Regions from separate parts of the Virgibacillus proomii genome, predicted to be linked through region 1. Evidence: predicted binding sites of a transcription regulator. Region 1 holds the regulator's gene; each other region holds the start of a gene.
What was found. Region 1 encodes LexA, which represses DNA repair genes until DNA is damaged. Its sites were predicted from a motif close to CGAACATATGTTCG; they were not measured.
Positions count from the first base shown of each region.

Region 2: a site for LexA is predicted at 5,499-5,512, ahead of BN1066_RS01875 (YhjD family protein). Genes of this name have one in related genera too.
Region 3: a site for LexA is predicted at 5,347-5,360, ahead of uvrB (excinuclease ABC subunit UvrB). Genes of this name have one in related genera too.

Region 1 covers NZ_FUFN01000010.1:1,918,015-1,926,089, forward strand. Annotated here, with positions in the region: gene iolG (inositol 2-dehydrogenase) at 1-330, shown strand, start outside; gene BN1066_RS16335 (manganese catalase) at 636-1,496, shown strand; gene lexA (transcriptional repressor LexA) at 1,580-2,203, opposite strand; gene BN1066_RS16345 (YneB family resolvase-like protein) at 2,487-3,125, shown strand; gene BN1066_RS16350 (DUF896 domain-containing protein) at 3,496-3,732, shown strand; gene tkt (transketolase) at 3,850-5,853, shown strand; gene sirA (sporulation inhibitor of replication protein SirA) at 6,551-7,006, shown strand; gene BN1066_RS16365 (YneF family protein) at 7,052-7,273, shown strand; gene BN1066_RS16370 (cytochrome c biogenesis CcdA family protein) at 7,766-8,075, shown strand, end outside.
Region 2 covers NZ_FUFN01000008.1:192,739-200,813, reverse strand. Annotated here, with positions in the region: gene pepF (oligoendopeptidase F) at 1-303, opposite strand, end outside; gene yhfH (protein YhfH) at 543-671, opposite strand; gene lplA (lipoate--protein ligase) at 1,411-2,406, shown strand; gene BN1066_RS01885 (fatty acid--CoA ligase family protein) at 2,713-4,248, shown strand; gene BN1066_RS01880 (competence protein ComK) at 4,622-5,155, shown strand; gene BN1066_RS01875 (YhjD family protein) at 5,091-5,477, opposite strand; gene BN1066_RS01870 (TVP38/TMEM64 family protein) at 5,896-6,552, shown strand; gene lepB (signal peptidase I) at 6,609-7,160, shown strand.
Region 3 covers NZ_FUFN01000010.1:1,317,358-1,325,432, forward strand. Annotated here, with positions in the region: gene BN1066_RS13640 (S41 family peptidase) at 1-1,140, shown strand, start outside; gene BN1066_RS13645 (PDZ domain-containing protein) at 1,823-3,013, shown strand; gene BN1066_RS13650 (YkoP family protein) at 3,324-3,878, shown strand; gene BN1066_RS13655 (MGDG synthase family glycosyltransferase) at 3,899-5,044, shown strand; gene uvrB (excinuclease ABC subunit UvrB) at 5,433-7,415, shown strand; gene uvrA (excinuclease ABC subunit UvrA) at 7,420-8,075, shown strand, end outside.

The DNA.
Region 1 (8,075 bases):
CGTCAGGCTGTTTATGGATATGATCAACGTATTGAGGTGTTTGGCAGTAATGGAGCTATTGAAGTAGACAACGAAGTGGAGACAAATATAAAAGTCTCGACAAAAAATTCTATTTCTATTAATCATCCAAAATTATTTTTTCTTGAACGGTATAGGGATACTTATATTGCGGAAATAAATGAATTTGCACATGTAATCGATAATAAAGCTGAACTTTCATGTAGCGGTGAAGACAGTTATCAAGCTGAATTACTAGCTATGGCAGCTTATAAATCATGGAAAGAAAATAGAACTATATCCATGTCTGAAATACTTGAGGTTTATACATAACATCATGTTTAGACATTACAATAGATAGATAATAAAATTTGTCTAACAAGCTCTAGTATGCAGTTCAAAAAAAGTTATTTCAAAATTATTATAAAAACTAACGAAACATTTATCATTATTATCTACTATAAAGTAGCTGAAGCAGGGCAGGATTAAACAATTACAATAATTAATTTTAAATGAACTGGGATATGGACAAACCAATGTAATAGGTATCTCTTAATAAAAAGAAACATAGGACAAACTACTTCCTACATAGGCTAGTTAATGTAACGTAACCAACAAACAAAGAGTAGGTGAGTTATTTGTTTTATCATGTGAAGGAATTACAGTATCATGCTAAACCAGAGCGACCAGATCCGGTATATGCAAAAAAGTTACAGGAAATACTCGGGGGACAGTTTGGCGAGATTTCAGTAATGATGCAGTATTTATTTCAAGGATGGAATATACGTGGTAATGGAAAATACAAGGATTTATTAATGGATACAGGTACAGAAGAAATCGCACACGTAGAAATGATTGCAACAATGATAGCTAGATTATTAGATGGAGCGCCAGATGTCGAATTGGAAGACGCTGCTAAAGACCCGATTATTGCTGCAATCCTTGGTGGATCGAATCCACAGCATGCGATCGTTTCCGGACTCGGAGCAATGCCAGGAGATAGTGTTGGAAACCGCTGGACAGCAGATTATATCATTGCCAGTGGAAATTTACTAGCTGATTTTAGGGCAAACTTGAATGCTGAATCACAAGGACGCCTCCAAGTAGCTCGATTATATGAGATGACCAATGATCGCGGGGTAAGAGATATGCTTTCGTGGTTATTGGCAAGAGATACCATGCATCAAAACCAATGGTACGCAGCGATTTGTGAATTAGAAGAGAAGGAAAACATTGTAGTACCAAGTACATTTCCTCGGGAGTTAGAAAAGCAGCAAGTATCTTATACACTTTTCAATTTTTCCCAAGGAGAAGCAAGTGCAACAGGAAGGTGGGCACATGGCAGAAGTATGGACGGGTATGGAAACTTTAATTATATTGACAAGCCAATTGCTTTTGGAGAAGTACCGCATCTAAAGCCGGCTCCAAAATATATTTATAATACCCCTTTATGGGCTTTAAGAACATCGGATGACTCACCTGATCCGAATATGAAATAATTCATAGCTTTCGTTAAATGAAAAAATTTTTACTTTTCGTATTTGAAAGCTAACCTAGAAAAAAACTGCCTTTTGGCAGTTTTTTAATGAATATTTCTATATAAGCCTATCACTTTACCTAAAATCGTAACTTCTTTATAGATTAAAGGATCCATCATCGAATTTTCAGGTTGTAGACGAAAATGATCTTTTTCTTTAAAGAAACGCTTAACAGTTGCTTCATTTTCCGTGGTCATGGCAACGACGATATCCCCATTTTCAGCAATGTTTTGTTGCTTCACAATTACCATATCGCCATCTAAAATACCTGCTTCTATCATACTTTCCCCTTCAATTACTAAAACAAACAGATTATCATCAGGGCTCGAACTATTTGCTGGTATTGGCAAAAATTCTTCAATATTCTCCACTGCAGTAATAGGTAAACCAGCAGTAACTTTTCCAATTACTGGAACGTAACGTGCTTCTTCCTTGTGAATCGAAGCATCTTCACCTAAATCTAGTATTTCAATTGCTCTTGGCTTGGTAGGATCTCTTCTGATATAGCCTTTATCTTCAAGCCTTGCTAAGTGACCGTGAACAGTTGAACTCGACGCTAAGCCAACTGCTTTCGCAATTTCACGGACAGACGGTGGATAACCTTTATTCATAACTTCTTCTTTAATATAATCTAAAATCATTTGCTGTCTTTTGGAGAGTTTAGTCATGTATCTATCACCTCGCACATAGAATTAATTAATCTTAGTTTACCATTAGAAAATAAGTTACGCAAACATTCGTTCGAAAAAACACTTGACAAGATCATACGTTCGTGACATACTTTGATTAAACACGCGAACAAGAGTTCTGTTATAGAATAAGGAGGCCATTATCATGTTTCAAAAACTAACGAAAACAGATGTATTTTATCTTGTAGGTTTTGCATTTACATTAGGTTTCTTATATTATTCTATTATGATTAGTTAATTTGTAAAAAAGGAGTTTAAGAAAGTGAGAGCAGTTATCTACTGTCGTGTGAGTACAGATAAACAAACACAAGAGACATCACTTGAAAGGCAAAAGCAGGAGTTAATAGAGTTAGCAGCGAATCACCAATTTACCATAGTAGAATGCATTCAAGAGCAGGAGAGTGGATACAGCATTGAACGTGAAGGAATCTTTCAACTGCTCGATTTATTTTCTGATAAAAAAGCAGATTGTTTACTTATTCAAGATGAAACAAGACTAGGGAGAGGAAATACAAAAATCGCACTGTTTCATCAATTACATAAACTAAATATTCCAATCTATACTTCCTATCATAATGGGAAATTAGAGTTATCGGAGGCAGATTCCATGGTACTGCAAATTGTTGGAATTGTAGAGGAGTATCAACGAAAAATACATAATGCCAAAATAAAACGTGGAATGAAAAGAGCAATTGAATCAGGATACGATCCAAGTAAAAATCTTTCCAACCAACATAAAGCTCCCGGAAGAGAAAGAAAGGACTTTCCAATAGGAGAAGTCATCCGGCTTAGACAAAATAATTTAACATTTGCGGAAATCGCCTCTACTTTGACTGGATTAGGTTATCCAGTATCAAAGGCAACTGTACATCGAAGATATCAAGAATACCAAAATACTTGAATATCCCATATATTATCAGTAAGATAGATGGATGAGAATTTAATTTTAGTTCTTGTCATTTTATTTTATTGTTGATTATGATTGTAAATAGATCTTGCTAGTGCATGTTCAAAAAGAGGAGAAATAGACCTGCAAAGTTCAAGGGACAGTCTCCATTAACGCAGTATCACCTGAGGTGCTAGAAACAAGCCAATTAAAAACCTTGGTCTCAGGTAAAAGCTAGACATACTTCACCCCAGAGTACTCGGGTTCCTATCTAAATCTAACGTATGTGTTAGGTTTTTTGAACATCCTCTACTAGCAGAAACCTTTAAATATACGACTATTATAGTATCATATGCTATTGCTAATTTAGTAGGGAGGAATATCAATGCTTTCAAAAGCAAAAATTGAGCGAATTAATCAGTTAGCACGAAAAGCAAAAACAGATGGTCTTACAATTAAAGAACAAAATGAGCAGAAAAAATTAAGACATGAATATTTACAAGGTGTCAGAGCCTCATTTAAGAACCACTTTAAATCAATGAAAGTAGTTGACCCTGAGGGGAATGATGTGACACCTGAAAAAGTAAAAGCTCTGCAAAAAAAGTATAATAATGGTTTTTAGAAGATGTACAGACCTACTTGGTTATAAGTGTATGATTTCACTTGTAGCAAAGTAGGTTTCGTTATAGAATGGATAGAGGGTGAAAACAGCTTTAAATATGAAAGGAGACACAACTATATGTCAAATGAGATTGAACAAAAATCAATTAATACGATACGAACTTTGTCTATTGATGCTATCGAACATGCAAATTCAGGTCATCCGGGACTTCCGATGGGAGCTGCACCGATGGCTTACACCTTATGGACAGATTTTATGAACCATAATCCAAAGCATTCCAAATGGTTTAACCGTGATCGTTTTATCCTGTCAGCTGGTCATGGATCGATGTTACTATATAGTCTACTACATTTATCAGGATACGATGTTACAATAGATGATTTAAAATCTTTCCGTCAATGGGGATCGAAAACACCTGGTCATCCAGAGGTTCATCATACAGATGGAGTGGAAGCTACGACCGGGCCATTAGGACAAGGTATTGCTATGGCAGTGGGTATGGCAATGGCAGAAGCTCATCTTGCAGCAAAATTTAACAAGGATGACTTAGAGGTTGTTGATCATTATACGTATGCATTAGTTAGTGATGGAGATTTAATGGAAGGTATTTCACATGAAGCGGCATCACTAGCAGGTCATTTAGGTTTAGGAAAATTGATAGCTCTTTATGATTCTAATGACATTTCACTTGATGGTGACCTTCATCGTTCATTCTCAGAAAATACCGAACAGCGTTTTAAAGCATATGGTTGGCAAGTACTAACTGTAAAAGATGGAAACGACGTAGATTCAATTCGGGAAGCAATCAAAACTGCTCAAGAAAATACCGAGCAACCGACATTGATTGAGGTAAAAACGATAATTGGTTACGGATCACCAAACAAATCCGCTTCCTCTGCTTCTCACGGTTCTCCACTTGGTAAAGATGAAGTGAAGTTAACCAAAGAATTTTATAAATGGACACATGAAGACTTCTATGTTCCAGAAGAAGTATACGAAGACTTTAATGAAAAGATTGTTAAAAAAGGACAAGCATTAGAAAAAGAATGGAATGAGATTTTAACTAAGTATAAAGAAAAGTATCCAGAATTAGCAAGAGAATTGGAACTAGCAATAAATAATGAACTGCCTGAAGGTTGGGATAAGGAACTGCCACAATTTGATCCGGAAGAAGCTGCACTTGCTACAAGAGCATCTTCAGGTAAAGTTTTGAATGCTATTGCTAAAGCTGTGCCTAACTTCTTTGGGGGTAGCGCTGACTTAGCTGGATCTAATAAAACAACGATTAATGATGAAGATGATTTCTCCCGTCAGAATTATGCCGGTAGAAATATTTGGTTTGGGGTACGTGAACATGCAATGGGGGCTGCATTAAACGGTATGGCATTACATGGAGGATTACGCGTTTATGGTGGAACATTCTTCGTATTTAGCGATTATTTGCGTCCTTCCATTCGACTAGCTGCATTAATGAAAACGCCTGTAACTTATGTATTAACACATGATTCCATTGCAGTAGGAGAAGATGGTCCAACTCATGAACCAATTGAACATCTGGCTTCATTAAGAGCTCTGCCAGGGTTATCACTTATTAGACCAGCAGACGGTAATGAAACACAAGCTGCTTGGCGTTTAGCATTAGAATCTAAAGATAAACCAACAGCACTTGTGCTAAGCAGGCAGAACTTACCAACTCTATCAGGGACGAAAGAGCATGCTTATGAAGGTGTTAAAAAAGGTGCATACATTATTAGTGATGCTGAAAAAGAAATACCAGATGCAATATTGTTAGCAACTGGTTCTGAAGTACAATTAGCTGTTCGTGCACAAGCAGTGCTTAAAGAAAAAAATATCGATGTACGCGTTGTTAGCATACCATCCTGGGATCGTTTTAATGCTCAAGATGAGAGTTACAAAACAAAAGTTCTTCCTCCTGAAGTTAAAAATCGAGTTGCTATTGAAATGGCTGCTCCATTCGGCTGGGAACGTTATGTTGGCGAGCATGGTAAAATAATCGGTATCCATACATTTGGAGCTTCCGCAAAAGGTGAAAAAGTGATAGAAGAATATGGATTTACTGTAGAGAATGTGGTGAAGCATGTGGAATCACTAATAAAATAAAAAAAAGAATGGTCTAGTTTTAGGCCATTCTTTTTTTGCTCTATAGGAAAGTATAAAACTTTAGGCTTTATCCCGCATGTAAGGTGCCGTAAGTTTCCCACTTCAAGTCCTGAATTGATACAAAAGAGTCTAAGTGGGAGAAAACGGCCTAAATGCCCGATTGGTTCAAGGGCCTTTAGGTCATACCCTTGTGGTACTAACATTCCGTGTAAAAAGCATTCCACGGAATAAAGTTTCACTTTATCGTATAAGAAAAACGATAGCTTTCGTCATAAAGACTTGGCTACAAGCCAAGTTTTTCTAAGTGGAGAAGTTAAAACATAGGCTGGGCTACCGGTACGGACTTTTCGTTTGTGCTATTAACCTATAAAAATTTGTCTACAGCAATACTTCGACAAAAGAAGTGGTTAATTTTTTTATAATGTGACAGTTTTTTAATCATAGAATCTGTATAATAGTTTTTACTCTATCCCATATTAAAAGAGAAAACCACTACTCTTTTCGTATGTTATTTGGAGAGAAAGTAGGGGCGATTAATGACCACTATTAGAAGACGGATTGGAGCAATAAATTGTTGGAGAGAATTTTTAAACATCTTCACGTAAAGTTACGAAAGAAAAGTAACTTCCAATATAAGATAAGGGTGAAGTGTCTAAATGGTCATGTAAAGGGATTATTAATGGAGGAGGTAAAGGCGATGTATACGTATTCTATTTATTGGTTAACTGAAGAAGTGGCGATTCGTTATTTTCACAAGAGCGGGTTGTTATATCGATTTTTAAAAGAATATATAAAGCAGCCTAATCGGATAGATTTAAGAAAACAATTTGAATATATTACGTATCGTTTTTGTCGTGAAGAGATTGTAGCATATATGAAACAACAAAAACGTATAAATTGCATCGATTATATCGACAAACGAAATATGAAACTATATAATAGAGAAGCGTTTATTACTTTACATATTGATGAGAGACAGTTAAAATTTCGATGCGAAACCTTGGAAGATGCTGAGGAGTTACTATTTCCATTGTTACGTAGATATGAACCAATGCTTTTTATAGTTGGTGAAAATATATGTAATTTTGGCTGGATAACTCCATTTCTAAAATACAGGCAAACGGAAGAAGAAGTATTGTTTTCTTTTCGTTGATTTACTATACTGTATAAGAGACAACACGAAGGAGGAAAGCTTTTCATGGAGACGATTTGGGTCGTATTAATTGCTGTAGCAGCGTTAATAATTGGTGTTGCTCTTGGATTTTTTCTTGCCAGAAAATATATGATGAGCTATTTAAAAAAGAATCCACCGATTAATGAGCAAATGCTACGAACTTTAATGATGCAAATGGGACAAAAACCATCCAAAAAGAAAATCAATCAAATGATGCGTGCAATGAACAACCAAGCTGATAAGTAAGCACTTATTGATATATTTCGTAGTGTTTATAACTTGCAAAGACTCACCCCTTACTTCACAATAGTAGGGGGTCTTCTAATGGTTATTTACCTGTATCTAGGCTTTCTAAAATTCCCACTTCAAGAATTATAAATACGAGAACGCTTAATTAAGAGTACCTAATTCGTTCGGTTAACGGGACAAGGGTATGCTCCCGAAAGTAATACATCGCAATTTTCAAAGACAAGTAAGGATTTTTGAAAAGGTATCGCATGAAGAAAAAGTGTGGCTCTTTGTTAAGAACGCCTGAAATTTTAGCCTTTGTTCTATTTCTTATCAGTAAAGGTTATGGGAGGAATCCACTGAATGAATTTTTACTTTAATCGATCGACGGAATTTTCATAATAGTTAAGTTAACGTTATGAAAGCCTTTCACTTTTTTGTCAACTATTAATAACATAAAGACAATTCTGTCTGATACAATGTACAGTAAATATAAAAAGGAGGTATATCGTGTCAGAGATCAATATATTTCTTGCTTTCGGTGCAGGCTTTCTGTCATTTATTTCACCCTGTGTTTTGCCTTTGTACCCAGCTTTTCTATCTTACATTACCGGAATGAGTGTAAGCGAATTAAAAGATGATAATAAAATGTTAAATGCAAAGAGTATATTACATACTGTCTTCTTTTTACTGGGGTTTTCTGCAGTCTTCATTATGATGGGCTTTGCAAGCTCTGGAATATCTCAATTCTTATTGGTGAACAAAGATATCATACGACAAATTGGTGCAATTGTTATCATCTTTTTTGGACTCGTTATTG
Region 2 (8,075 bases), on a different contig from region 1:
TTGAGCGACTTTTGCAGAATCCTGTTGACATTCTGCGTCTGTACCGTCCACACTACTGCGCAAATTAGCGTAAGTAGCTACTTTAATAATGCGTTGTTGAAAAACTTCAAGCTCCTTGATGCATTTATGCAGGATAAAGGCATTGTCAGCTAAATTTCCTTTAAATCTATTAAATTGTTCCATATCTTGCTGAATCATTGCTAGTTCCTGTTCCCATGCTTGACGAGTTGAAAATAAGTCTGTTAAGTCCCATTTCTGCTCATCTGGAACCTGTGATCGAGTTAGCCTTTCTACCAAAAACATCTGCTCCCTTCTTAACTCAAATTATTTCTAAACTCTAAATAATTATAATATAAAAATATTTATATAGATAGTTCTTTTCCAAAAAAAAACAACTGCAACATATAAGTTGACAGCTGTTCAAAATAAATACATTAAACCAATACCAAAGGATTTAATGGAGAAAAATGTTGAGAAACAAACAGGTTCAAACCGGATATTTGTTTTACTCCTGCAAGTTTGTTGTAATGAAAAAACAGTGCTTATCTTGCTGGATGATCACATTCATCACATAAATTTCCATAGCAGTCTGCTTTTTCAATCATATCATTTCCACATTTGCTGCATTTTTTCTTAGGCAAATTCCTGAAAAATTCAATGACGTTAATCATAAAGGATTCCTCCTCTAAATGGATTAATTACATTGTACTATAACAGTGCAGTTTATGTCAATGCTGTTTCATAACAAAAATAAAAAATTTATATTTTGGAAACGGTAGCTTTTTTATGAGGAATATTTTTTGAAAAGTATTGTCGTCTAGCTTAAGCGTCAAGCGACTAGCAAATTTCGATCTACTTCCTACGATAAGTCAACATCGACTCGCGAATGTAAAGAGGCGTATTTTTCTACTATAGAAAAACATAAAATTTTAGGGTTTATAGTATAGGAAAAAGATAGCTTTCGCCATAAAGACTTGGTGAAAAGCCAAGTTTTTCTAATCATTTCAAACATCTGCTTATTATTTTGCAACTTTATGAGCAGAACGCATCCTAAATTCCTGATTGGTCCAAGGGCCTTTAGGTCATACCTTTAAGGTACTAACATTTCTCGGGTAAAGCATTTCAAGAAATGAAGTTTCACTTTATCTCGTCAGAAGTTCTCCAGTTTGTATATTGTATATCGCTAAATAAATTTGCGCTTTTGTGGTTATGAACAAAAGCTGTTTCCATTTAATTTGTAGTGAATACCTGATTTTTTAACTTGCGGAGGTATAAGTTTAAAACCTTTGTTTTAGCATTACTAACTGACAAACTTCGTATCATTAGAGGTATTTTTTTGCTTCATCTGTTTTTTTTTATTAAACTAGAATTAACTAGATTTTTAACGATCTATGAAAAGGGGAATTTTATATGAAATTTATTGATAATAAAGGAATTACAGATCCAACCATTAACCTTGCTTTAGAGCAATATATTGTAGAAAATTTTGGAGAATCAGATACTTTTTTGCTGTTTTATGTAAACCAGCCATCCATCATTATAGGGCGAAATCAAAATACAATTGAGGAAATCAATACACAATATGTAGAGGAAAATAATATTAAGGTTGTTCGTCGCTTATCTGGCGGTGGGGCAGTATATCATGATGAAGGAAACTTGAATTTCAGCTTTATTACAAAAGATGATGGCAACAGCTTTCAAAATTTTGCTAAATTTACCAAACCAGTAGTTGAAGCTTTGAATAAGTTAGGTGTTCCTGCCGAATTACATGGCCGTAATGATCTAGTGGTTGAAGGTCGGAAGATTTCAGGAAACGCGATGTACGCGACAAAAGGAAAAATGTTTAGTCATGGAACACTCATGCTGGATTCAGAAATTGAAAATGTGGTAGCTGCATTAAAGGTACGTAAAGAGAAGATTGCCTCAAAGGGAATAAAATCGATTCGTAGCCGTGTTGCTAATATATCTGAATTCTTAGATGAAAAAATTACGATGGATGAGTTTAAAGAAACCATTTTACACCATATATTTGATGTGGATGATAAATCAGAAATTCCACGCTATGAATTGACGGATGAAGATTGGGAAAATGTTAAACAGATCTCCCGCGAACGCTATCGAAATTGGGATTGGAATTATGGAAAGTCACCTTCCTTTAATATTCAAGTTTCGCATAAATTTCCTGCTGGTTTAGTGGATGTGCGTTTGGACGTAAAGAAAGGAATTATCGAGAATTGTAAAATTTATGGAGATTTTTTTGGTGTAGGAGAAATTAATGACTTGGAAAATAAATTAATTGGTGTTCGTCATCAACGACAAGCATTAGAAGAAGCTCTTGCTGATATAGATGTTTCTCGTTACTTAGGTAAGATCTCCAAAGAAGAATTTATTCATTTAATTTACTAAAAGGAAAAAATAGCTTCCACTATGGGGGCTATTTTTCGTTTTAATTTAATTCCTTTAGACAGTAAAATTTTTAAAATAAGCTGTTATTGCAATCCCTTATAAGGAATAGAGAAGCTCCTTAGCTGTTAGTTTTGTATAATATTGCGAACGCTTCCACTTGAAATGATTAGGTGTCTGATTTATACTGAAATCGTAAAATAATTCGCATGGTTCCGAAAGATATAGATGCTTTTAATGAGTATCTGTATTTTATCGGAAAATATTATGAATGATTATTCATTCATAATTACGCAAAGGGGGATGAATGTGAATATAAGTGAGCAATTAGCGATTACGGCAAAGGAATATGTGGATAAACCGGCTTTCATTTTTGCAAATCAGGAGACAAGTTATTATGAGTTAGATCGGTCTGTTTCTTTATTTGCTGCTGGCTTGGCGGCTTTAGGTTACCAAAAAGGAGATCATGTTGCACTGGTGATGGGAAATAGCCCTTATTATATTATTGGGCTGTATGGGGCATTACGACTTGGTATGGTTGTTATTCCTATCAACCCATTATACACACCAAACGAAATGAGTTATATGTTAAAAAATGGTGATGTAACTGCCGTCATTACCATGGATAGATTTTTGGAGAAGTTTCAAACATTGGATTCTGAACTACAAGTATCACATTATATTATTTGTGATTCTGGAGCAGAAGCAGAGACAGATTCAGTTCCACAGCAAAAAATAACTTCCTTTTACGAGTTGCTTCAGTTAGGAGATTACAATTTTTCTAGACCAGCATTACATAAAGATGATTTGGCTATTGTGTTATATACATCTGGAACAACTGGTACACCAAAAGGGGCCATGTTGTCTCATCATAATCTATATTCTAACGCAAAGGATGTTGCAGATTATTTGAACATTAACGGCGATGATAGGATAATAGCGGCACTACCGATGTTTCATGTATTTTGTTTAACCGTTTCCCTAAATGCACCGTTAATGAATGGGGGGACGATTATTATATTGCCTAAATTTTCTCCTTCGGCTGTGTTCGCCTTAAGCAAAAACTATCGGGCAACTATATTTGCTGGGGTGCCGACAATGTATAATTATTTGCTGCAAGCTAAAAGCGGGGAAGAAAATCCTTTTTCTGCTATTCGTTTTTGTATCTCTGGTGGAGCGTCCATGCCGGTTGCACTATTGAAAAACTTCGAACGAGCTTTTGATGTTAAAATTTCTGAAGGTTATGGATTGTCTGAAGCCTCACCAGTGACTTGCTTTAATCCACTAGATCGACCACGTAAGCCCGGGTCCATAGGTCGCAGCATCTGGCATGTTGAAAATAAAGTAGTAGATGAGTGGGGGGAAGAAGTGGCTATTGGTGAAGTTGGTGAATTAGTAGTACGTGGCCCTAATGTAATGCTTGGGTATTATAAACTTCCTGAAGAGACAGCAGTAGCTTTAAAAGATGGCTGGTTGCATACAGGTGACATGGCAAGAATGGATGAGGAAGGTTATTTTTATATTGTAGACCGAAAAAAAGATATGATCCTTGTAGGTGGTTATAATGTTTATCCACGTGAAGTGGAAGAAGTATTATACATGCATCCAAATATAATTGAGGTAGCTGTCATTGGTGTTCCTGATCCCCAAACTGGAGAGGCAGTTCAATGTTTTGTTGTTACAGATGATTCTAATTTGACAGCTGAATCATTAACAGCGTTTTGCGAAAAGCATCTAGTAAAGTATAAAGTTCCCACAACCATTGAATTTTTAGATGAATTACCAAAAAATACAACCGGAAAGATTTTAAGAAAAAAGCTTCAGGAGCATGTACAACAATTATAAACATAAACTCCATTCCATGGGGGAATTTTTCAACCCGTGGAATGGCTGTTGTACACCAGGTAGGCATCGATTATCTTTTGCTTAGCCTGTTTAGATTTACACTATGTTTTAATGGACAATCAACAGGGATTTTTATTTATACTATAGGAAGTTTTTAGGTTTATAGTATAAGAAAAACTACAGCTTCGCTAAAGACTTGGCGACAAGCCAAGTTTTTCTAAAAAACAGCTATTACGAGAAGTGATGAAGTATAAAAACAATAAATATAGTAAAATCTTCAAAAAAGTAACTTTTTTTATTTCATTTTGAATAGAGTTTTGGTAAATTAGTATATAGCCACTTTCTTTTCTATCATTAGAAAGGATGAAAGAGATTGATTTTTAATTTATACACAGATACCCCGGAAATTACCCCTTTAACAGTAGCACTTATCTCACGGCGAGATGCTAATAACAAGCCGATTACCGTAGTATTAGAAGAACAAGGCGAATATACTGTTTCATCTCCTCCAAGTAAAATGATGGATCTTGCTTGTAAATACTTTGGCTCAAGTCTAAAAGGCAGACAAGAAGGAACTAGAGATGTCTGTGGTATTACACATAAAGCTCCAATCACAATTGATCCCATTAGTGGTATGTATTTTTTCCCAACCATTTCTCCGTCCAGCCCCGAATGCTCCTGGATTGCTCACTCTCATATTGATCAAATTCAAAAAAATAATGATTATGGTACAGAAATTATCTTTCGCAATGGAAAGCGAACGGTATTTGAAATCTCCTATGGCTCTATGCTAAATCAAATACAAAGAACCGCTCAATTTCGTTACCTGTTGAATAACCGGCTTAAATTCCTACAGAATCATCTTGATCAGGTAGCAGAGATTTTTGCATCAACTCCAGAAAAATAGCTTTTACTTTTTTGCGGATAGCAGGATTGAAATAATTACGCTTTTCTTCCCGTCCTTGACAAAGAAACAAATACGAAGAGAATGAATCATTTCTATCTAGTTTCATTACTTTTATTTGTTTTTGCAGCATTACTTTGCGAAGATGTCTACGTTCTTGGAGTGCTTTTTCTTCCATGTTTTTTAATACCCCAATATAAGCATCTTTTAATTTTAGTTCGCTTTTTTGAAAATAATGAATATCTTGCTGGATAACAATAATGGTCATGGAAAGAAATAGGAAACGTGAAGCAATTGTCAGCTCTTCCTCATTCAGATAACGCATCACCGTTTACCTCCTCCTGCAAGAACGTTTGTTCTTGTGTAGTATATGCTATTTACCTTATAAAATTCAATAGATTTTTATTAAATGAAAAGAAAGTGGCAATTATAATAGTATGGACTATGCATATTTACTGATTTACTTTAAAATAGAAATAGTTTTATTTTTAATAGAGAATGTTATAAAGAGTAGAGCAAGAAACTTTTGATAACTATAGCGCGTATAATTAGTAAGTTCAAAGTCTGATTATCTTTATAGAGGTGGTTCAAAAGTCGGGTGGAATTAAAATAATTATCGTCTGTTTGAAAGGACAATTGCGATCCTAGCTTGATCTTAAGACCACTTCCCCTCTTTTGAACACCTACTTATAAAAGAAATCAAGTTTGGAAAACGATATTTACATATTGAGGAGATTTACTACATGGTTCTATTGGACATCCAACTAACTGATTGGGAAATGCTGCTTGATACGGAAACATTTGATGAATATATTATGCAGTTGCTGAAAAATTATGAGAGTTTAGGTCCTTTACCTGGGATTTTATTACCATTTATTGAAGCATTCTTGCCATTCTTACCCTTAGTTGTATTTGTATTTGCTAATGCTGCTGCTTATGGTTTATTTGAGGGGTTTATTTTATCCTGGACTGGTTCAGCACTCGGTGCGATTATGGTTTTTTTGATCATTCGCAAACTGGGCAACCGGCGGATTTTTACGGTGATCCGAAAAAATAAACAAGTGAAAAAAGTGACGGCATGGCTTGAGCGGCATGGATTTGGTCCATTATTTTTATTAATGTGTTTTCCGTTTTCCCCATCCTCGGTCATCAATGTCGTTTCAGGATTATCTAAAATTAGCTCACAACAGTTTATCCTAGCGGTAATTATGGGAAAATCAGTGATGATCTTTTCTATTGCTTTTGTAGGTGCCAGTATTATGGAATTTGCAAAAAATCCAGTGAAAACGATTGTTGTTGGTATATGTATCGTATTATTTTGGATGATTGGTAAATATATTGAGAAACGCTTGCAGAAAAAGGCGCAGTTGCGGGAAACATTCGATTCTAAAGAAGATTAAGATATTTCTTTCTTGGGTAAGCTGTAAATAGAACTTACTCTGGAGGAAGATAAGATATGAAAAGAAAATATCGCAAAGTGGTCACAACGATTTTACTTGGGGCCATGATTATATTTTTATGTCGATCCGCCTTTTTCGCAAGCTATGTAGTGGAAGGAGAATCGATGGTACCAACACTAAATGATGGTAACTTATTAATGGTTAATACATTTGTCTATGATCTAACAGAGGTGGATCGTTTTGATGTGATTGTGTTCCACGCCAATCAAAAAGAAGACTATGTTAAAAGAGTTATTGGCATACCTGGGGATAAAATTAGTTATAGAGATGATAAATTATATATAAATGGGGAGTATGTTGAAGAAGCGTTTCTGGATAATTATACTCACGCTACGATGAGTGATAAACCACGTACAGAAAGCTTTACCTTAAAAGAAATTACCGGGGAGGAAACGGTTCCAGAAGGAAAGCTGTTTGTGATGGGAGACAATCGTGAGGAAAGCTTAGATAGCAGATCATTTGGGTTTATTTCGGAAACACAGCTTGTTGGTAAAGTGGATGTAAAATATTGGCCACTTTCTCAGGCTAGTCTGAGTCTTGGAAAATAGGAACTAGACTATTACCATTGCTTTTGTTTTACTAAAAATGAAATGATATACTTATAGTACATGTTCAAAAAGGATCAAGGCTTAAGTTCGCAGGCATCCTTGAAAAAGCAGTGTACTTTTTTCTGCGTGCGATGCACCGCTGACGTAGCTTTGCTTGTTCTGACGCAATACCGATACTCGCCGTTCGAGTCGAAGTTCAATATAGCATGATCTCGAGCAGTGCAATTGTACAGGACGTACTGACTTTAAGTTGCCCACAGGACATGGGCGCTTTTAGTAGAAGATGTTTTAATAGATACATGAGCATTAGAAGGGATTCGTCGAAATCCATTTTAATGAGCAGAGAAACAAGCCAATAATGATTGGCTGATGGTAAGTAGAGAGCAGACGATTTGTATTGCTTGGAATTTAAAATTTTTCACTACGTTGCATTAACTTTAGCGATAAAATGTTATCTGTTCTAACGTGCGAAGAAATTCGTTGTGTTTTTTACCGGGTTTTTGGACATTCACTTATAACGTAGATATCTTAAAATTATGTGATCTGCAAATGTTCGCGGGCAGTTGATTTCCAAATCTTCTTTGTTACATAGAAGGGAGCTCATCTGTCCGTTTCTAGCTTCTTGTCTTGTAACTTATATCCGTTTTTATATATCGGCTATCTTTTTTGAAAGGATCAGCATACCCCTGTTAGAGGGGCATATTTCCTTTTATCCCGCATGTAAGGTGCCGTAAAACCACAACTTTCGAGAGCTAAATTGGAGAAAACGGCACCTAAATGCCCGATTCGTTTAAGGGCCTTTAGGTCATACCCTTGCGGTACTAACATTCAGTAGGAGATGGAAGAAAACTCCTACTGAATGAAGTTTCACTTTATCGTATAAGAAAAACTACAGCTTTCGCTAAAGACTTGGCG
Region 3 (8,075 bases), 600 kb from region 1:
ATGAAACAGTTCAACGAACAAATCGAGTCTTCCTTTGAAGGGATTGGCGCCGAAATTAACAAAATAGACGATGTATTAACGATTGTTGCACCAATAAAAGACTCACCAGCAGAAAAATCAGGTTTGCGACCAAATGACCAAGTTCTCGAAGTGGATGGTAAAAGCATTGAAGGATTAAGTCAAAATGAAGCAGTAGCTAAAATTCGTGGAGAAAAAGGTTCTAAAGTAAAGCTGAAAATACGTCGTCCGGGAGTTAAAGACACTTTTAATGTAACTATTGTAAGAGATACGATTCCGCTTGAAACTGTTTATAGTAAAACAGAAACGATCAATGGCAAAAAAACAGGCATACTAGAAGTTACTAACTTCTCTGAACATACTGCTGAAGAATTTAATGAACAGCTGCAAACGATGGAAAAGGATGGAATTGAAGGCTTGGTTATCGATGTTCGGGGCAATCCAGGTGGACTACTAAATGTAGTAGAAGATATGTTAAAACAATTTGTTCCAAAAGACATGCCTTATTTGCAAGTAGAGGATCAAGACGGTAAAAAGACTCCATATTATTCAGACTTGAAAAAGAAAAAAGAATATCCGATTAGTGTTATTATTGATGAAGGAAGTGCTTCTGCTTCGGAAATTTTAGCAGTCGCATTGAAAGAAATGGATTATGACATTGTTGGACAGCCGAGCTTTGGAAAAGGAACGATTCAACAAGCTGTACCATTAGGCGACGACAGCACTATCAAATTAACACTGTTTAAATGGCTCTCACCTAAGGGAAATTGGATCCACGAAAAAGGTGTGAAGCCGACAGTAGAAGTAAAACAGCCTGAATATTATTATACAAGTCCGGTTCAAATTGAGGAACCATTGACGGAAGATCAAACTGACGATAAAATAAAAAATATACAAATTATGTTAGAGGGCTTAGATTACAAGACCGGTAGAACAGATGGCTATTTTAATTCACAAACCAAAGAAGCTGTAAAGCAGTTTCAAACAGATAATGGCTTAACAGCTACTGGCAAGATTGATGAAAAAACAGCAAAGTCAATTGAGACGAAGATCATCGATAGGATTCGAAATGGTAAAGATGATCAACAACTGGAAAAAGCGTTAAAGGAACTATACCGTTAAATAAAAGAAAAGATGATAAATGTTGGTTGTAATCCGCGGGTAATTATCTCGCGGATTTTTCCCGAATAGGTTTAAGACAAGCCAGCAGCAATTCAGATTTCGGATAAGAAAGATGTAATGATACATTAGAACAATAGCGTAGGCGTTCGTTTAGCGATATACATACTGGAGAACTTAAAGTAAAACTTTATTTAAGGAATGCTCTTGTCCTTGAAAAACTGTGAAGTTTCGCTTCTGTAGTCTTGCTTGTCTTGAAAAATTGCGAAGTATCGCTGTCGTAGTTGTCTCTTATCCTTGAAAAAGGAGAGCACTTTTTCTGCATGCGGTGTATAGTTGTCATAGCAACTCTGTCCTGTCGACCAAAACGAATCGGAGTTTAGGGGCCGTTTCTTCCCTAAATTCACAACATAATAAGCTTTTTTGCAAATGTGAGAAATATGCCTCTAAACAGGGATATGCCGACTCCTGAGCGGCAAGAACACTTTTAGTTGGCCTTCCTTTAGATTAGAGCCGATGTTGACTTATCGTAGCGTAGGAAGAAAATCGAATTTTGTTAGTTGTTGAGCTCATAAGCGAGGCGAAGCTATTTTAAAAAAACATTCGCCATTGAAGAATCGGATCTAGTTTCCTAAATGGAAATAAAATTGCACTAAGGAAAAATGTAGCAATGAGGTGATCAGAGATGTGGGAAGCATGGCTAGTTGAAAGCGCAAAAGGAATAGGACGATTATTTTTAACCCCGTTATTATATTGGGCTGTTTTACTAGTTCTTTTGGCTGGAGCAAAAAGAATTAAGAGCGAAAGACTGGATTTTGGCATTAAAATTTATGATTTGTTCTCTGAGTGGAAGCATACGTTGTTGCCCGCTGTGCTGATGGGTTTGGCACTTTCAGCTTTTACAGTTGGTGTCGGAGTTGTTCTTACCGTTCCTGCTATTTTGCTTCTTAGTATCATTACAATCCTTGTTAGTATGAATGGCAAGTTCTCATTCCTTTCAGCAAGTTATACATTAGGAATAACTTATCTATTCCTGTTATTTCTTCCAGAGTTGGCAAAACAACTTCCTTTTTTACAGTCTGAATGGATTGGGGATATAAATCTTTCTGGTTTAGTAAGCTTATTAGCTTTATTATTATTTGCTGAAAGTTTGCTTCTATTTAGAGCACGAAATGATATTAGTTATCCAGAATTAAGTCTAGGACATCGTGGTGGTTGGATCGGTCAACATCGCTTGAAAAAAATGACTGTCCTTCCTTTTTTTACACTCCTACCCACTGGTTCAATCACATCATTTGCTGATTATTGGCCATACTTTACAATTGGTGGAGAGGAATATAGTTTGATACTTATTCCATTTGTGCTAGGTTTTGAACAGGTAGTTAGGGGGCAGGACCCAAAAATAGCAGCTGTAAAGATAGCTCGTTCTACATTGCTTCTAAGTATTTTAGTTGGCTTATTTGCATGCTTAAGTATTTATTATTCTTGGGCTTCTCTTATCGGAGTTGTCGTTGCTGTTGTCGGTAGAGAGCTTATTAATTATCTTCATCGTATGAAAGACGAAGCCAAGTCCGGCTTTTTTCAATCAACGGATCAAGCATTAAAGATACTTGTTGTGCTACCAAATTCGCCTGCTGACCGTATGGAAATAGAAGCAGGTGAATGGATAACAAAGGTAAATGGCAGAAAAGTTAATAGCATGGCGCAATTTTATGAGGCATTGCAAACAAATGGAGCTTTTTTTAAATTAGAAGTCATTAATAAAGCTGGAGAGGTGCGTATACTTCAGGGGGCTTGGTATGAAGGGGATCACCATGGATTAGGAATTCTATGCACCAGTACACCGCATTATAAAGAAAAACATAACATTGTTTGAAATAGTAACATAATTTAACCTGACTTTGAGATGATAAAAAATCTAAAAAGGCAGGTTTTTCTAATACGTTAAAAAGGGGATGTACTTAAGAGGTAATTTCAATGTCGTAAAAACGATAAGAAAAATTAACAGTTTCTAAATCCAAGGGGTGATCGATTAACAGGATGGAATTCTGTTTTGATTGAGAAACTAACCCAAACAAAGATGACTTTCTCTTTTCGTTAACAATCTCCAAGAACTTCCTTTAATAATTTGAACTATTTATATACAAACTAATCGTAAGTAAAGTTTTGGAGTGTTAATCATGTTAATAAAGAGCTGTTTGTTAAGCTTTTGGACAAGGATCGATCCTATTTATTTTGCCTGTTCCAGATTAACCTATATTGTTGACCCCAATCAAAACCGAACCGTGTTACGGGCGAGATTGACGAAATATAAAGGAGCAACTGTAGTACTATCTGATGGAACCGTGCTACAAAAAAATGATGTCCTACTTAAAATACATCTGCACAACGTAAAACTGTTAAAAGAATTATCTACCGTTACCAACGATATAAAACGTGCTGTATTCATTTATCATATTATTAAGCAAGCAATGCCCAGCTTAGCAATGTATATTCAATCACACCCAAGCAGTGAAAAAGTAAAGGGTGTTATTGGTATAACCAATTTATCAAGAGGAACAGAGCGTCTCGGTTTTGAAAAAGCTCCATTGAAAAATGCGCTTTATCGATTTTTTAAACAGGTGACTTTACTCCCAATTAATTCGTTTACGGGAACTAAAAAAATCAATCCTGTATATTTGTTCATGTCAAAAAGGAAACTATTAACTATATATGCAAGAGAAGCATCCATAAAACTATAGAGAATAGGATGGAACAATCAATGAATCGTAGCCAACAAGTAGATGCCTTGTTTTTCCCCTTTCTACAAATTCCAAGCGGGCACCATCATGTTGCTGATGCCTTAATAGCAGAATATAAGCAAGTTTATCCAACAAAATCTGTAGAAAAAATAGATATACTCGCTTATGGCTATGGAAATATTGAAAAACTCGTATCTTCTATTTATCTTAAATGGATTACTCATTTTCCCAACCTGTATGATCGGTTGTATTCCCAACTGGCCTATAAGCAACCACTGAAACGAACAAGACAACGGCATTATGAATTAATTTTTCGTTCAGTTGTGAAGAAGTTAATGAAGGAAGCCCAACCGGAGATGATTTTTTTTACCCATGCATTACCTTCCAATATAGTTAGCGTATTGAAACAAGAAGGAATAGTAACTGCGACGACAGTCAATGTTTACACGGATTTTTTTATAAATTGTCTATGGGGAATTAATGGAATTGATTATCATTTTGTTCCATCAATTGCGATGAAAGATGTTTTAATACGTCTGGGAGTAAAGGAAAAAAATATCTTTATTACAGGTATTCCGATTCATCCAGCTCTTTCAAAAAACGATTTTGTAGCTGAGGAGAAACGGAGAATTAAGCTGCTAATTAGTGGTGGCAGTTTAGGAACCGGGGGTATTCAGCATTTATTATCATCTGTACATTTGTCAAGGCTGGAGCATGTATATGTATTATGTGGAAAGAATCATGAACTATATAACCAGCTTATCTCAGCTAACTGTGCTAACATTACTCCATTAACGTATATAAGTTCAAAAAAGCAAATTAATCATTTATATGAACAGGTAGATGCTGTTGTTACGAAGCCCGGTGGAGTGACGATCAGTGAATCCCTAATGAAAGGCAAGCCAATCTTTGTTTGTGATGCATTACCAGGACAAGAACGAATTAATTTACAGGAGCTAACTCGTTTATGTTTAGTTCAACAACTTGATAAAAGGAAGTCGTTTGAACAGCAAATTTTCGATTTTTTTGTTAATATAGATAGACAACAACAGTTTCACCAGCATCTGGATGCATATTTCCACGTTATGGATAAAGAATCCATTACGAGCATTATAAAACGAATAAGCCAACACACGATCGATAATCGAAGTCGGGAAATTAATTAAATAAAATTATAGAGCTATGAGCACGATTCAGTGCTGATAGTTTTTTACTGTTTAGGACAACTATATCCGTTTTACATGATGGATAACTTTTAGAAAAGCATCTTCTTCTAGCACAAGCCTTCGTGCAGCTAGCAACCTTCGATCTCCTTCCTATCATTTTAACATCGGCTCGAATCTAAAGGAAAGCCGACTAAAAACGGGTTTGCTGTTCAGGCGTCGGTATCCCCTTGTTTTTAGAGGCATGTTTTCTTTATCTCGACGTATTTTCCATTGCCAATTTCTTTATTTCACCTAAAAATAAACGAATATTTGTTCGTTTTTCTGTTAAAATGAACAAGTTTTATGGTAGAATAAAAAATAGTTAACGACGGATCGGAGGAGAAAACTAGTGCAGAATCAGTTTGAACTAGTGGCCAACTATGAACCAAGAGGAGATCAACCTCAAGCAATTAAAGAAATCGTGGAACGGGTAAAGGCTGGCCAGAGGCATCAAACATTGTTGGGTGCCACGGGTACAGGAAAAACCTTTACCATGTCCAATGTCATAAAGGAATTAAACCGGCCAACGTTAGTGATTGCTCATAATAAAACATTAGCTGGCCAGTTATACAGTGAGTTTAAAGAGTTTTTTCCTAATAATGCGGTAGAGTACTTTGTTAGCTATTATGATTACTATCAACCAGAGGCATATGTACCTTCTACCGATACATTTATTGAAAAAGATGCAAGTATCAATGATGAAATAGATAAGCTCAGACACTCGGCTACCTCCGCGTTGTTTGAACGGAGAGATGTGCTTATCGTTGCAAGTGTGTCTTGTATTTACGGGTTAGGTTCGCCCGAGGAATATAAAAGTCAAGTGCTGTCTATTCGAGCTGGCATGGAAAAAGACCGTGATCAATTGTTACGTGAGCTTGTAAGTATTCAATACGCACGCAATGATATTGATTTTCAGCGTGGAACGTTTCGAGTACGGGGCGATTCCGTAGAAATTATTCCGGCATCCAAAGAAGAACATTGTATTCGGATTGAGTTTTTTGGTGATGAGGTGGATCGCATTCGTGAAGTTGATGCACTAACTGGAGAAATAATTGGCGACAGAGAGCATGTCGCTGTTTTCCCGGCGTCCCACTTCGTAACTAGAGAGGAAAAGATGAAGCTTGCGATTAAAAATATTGAAAAGGAACTGGAGGAACGGCTAAAAGAACTCCGAGATCAAGGAAAGTTGCTTGAAGCACAGCGTCTGGAACAACGTACGAATTATGATTTAGAAATGATGAATGAGATGGGTTTTTGTTCAGGTATTGAAAATTACTCGCGCCATCTCACGTTGCGTGAACCAGGTTCGACACCATATACATTGCTCGATTATTTTCCCGATGATTTTCTAGTTTTTATCGATGAATCACATGTTACATTGCCACAGATTCGTGGAATGTATAATGGGGACCAAGCTCGTAAACAAGTGTTAGTTGACCATGGATTTAGACTGCCATCTGCGTTAGATAACCGGCCATTACGTTTTGAGGAGTTTGAAAAAGCGACGAATCAGCTCGTGTACGTTTCTGCTACCCCAGGTCCATATGAATTGGAACATTCGCCTGTAATGACAGAACAGATCATTCGTCCAACGGGATTATTAGATCCAATTGTCGAGGTACGTCCAATCGAAGGACAAATTGATGATTTAATTGGCGAAATTCATAAGCGTACAGAGAAAAATGAGCGTGTGCTTGTAACTACCTTGACGAAGAAAATGTCTGAAGATCTCACCGATTATTTAAAAGAGATTGGAATCAAAGTTGCTTATTTGCATTCAGAAATTAAGACATTAGAACGAATCGAGTTAATTCGTGATTTGCGGATTGGCAAATATGATGTACTTGTTGGCATAAATTTATTACGTGAAGGTCTAGATATTCCAGAAGTTTCGTTAGTTGCTATTTTGGATGCAGATAAGGAAGGATTCCTGCGTTCAGAACGATCTCTGATTCAGACGATGGGACGAGCAGCTCGTAATGAAAATGGCATGGTTATCATGTATGCAGATAGAATAACAAATTCGATGCGAGTGGCTATTGATGAGACAAATCGACGCCGTGAAAAGCAGAAGGAACATAATAAAAAGCATCATATCACACCAACTACAATTAAAAAGGAAGTAAGAGATGTTATACGAGCAACTGTTGCCGCAGAAGAACAAGAAAGTTATGAAACTACAACGAAAAGCATTAGTAATTTAACTAAGAAAAATAAAGAAAAAGTAATTGCCGACATGGAAAAAGAAATGAAGGAAGCCGCTAAAGCGCTGGACTTTGAAAAAGCGGCAGAGCTTCGTGATATTATACTTGAATTAAAAGCAGGAAGGTGATGAAATGCCTAGTAAATTTATTACCATTCAAGGCGCTAGAGCTCATAATTTAAAAAACGTTAATGTAAACATACCAAAAAATAAGCTTGTTGTTCTCACCGGCCTGTCTGGTTCAGGGAAGTCTTCACTTGCTTTTGATACGATCTATGCGGAAGGGCAACGCCGTTATGTTGAATCCCTTTCCGCATATGCTCGTCAGTTTTTAGGGCAAATGGAGAAGCCGGATGTTGACGCTATTGATGGCTTGTCACCAGCAATATCCATAGATCAGAAGACAACGAGTAAAAATCCAAGATCGACGGTAGGAACAGTGACGGAAATCTATGATTATTTACGATTGTTATTTGCCCGGGTTGGACATCCAACTTGTCCTAAGCATGGAATTGAAATAACCTCACAAACCGTACAACAGATGGTCGATCGTATTATGGAATACCCGGAACGAACGAAGATGCAAATCCTTGCTCCAGTTGTTTCTGGAAGAAAAGGAGAGCATGTAAAAGTTTTGGAAAAATTAAAGCAAGAAGGGTATGTGCGTATTCGTATTGATAAAGAAATGCGGGAAGTAACAGAAGACATTAAGCTGGAAAAGAATAAAAAGCATTCCATTGAAGTAGTTGTGGATCGAATTGTTGTCAAGGAAGGCATTGAGGGACGCTT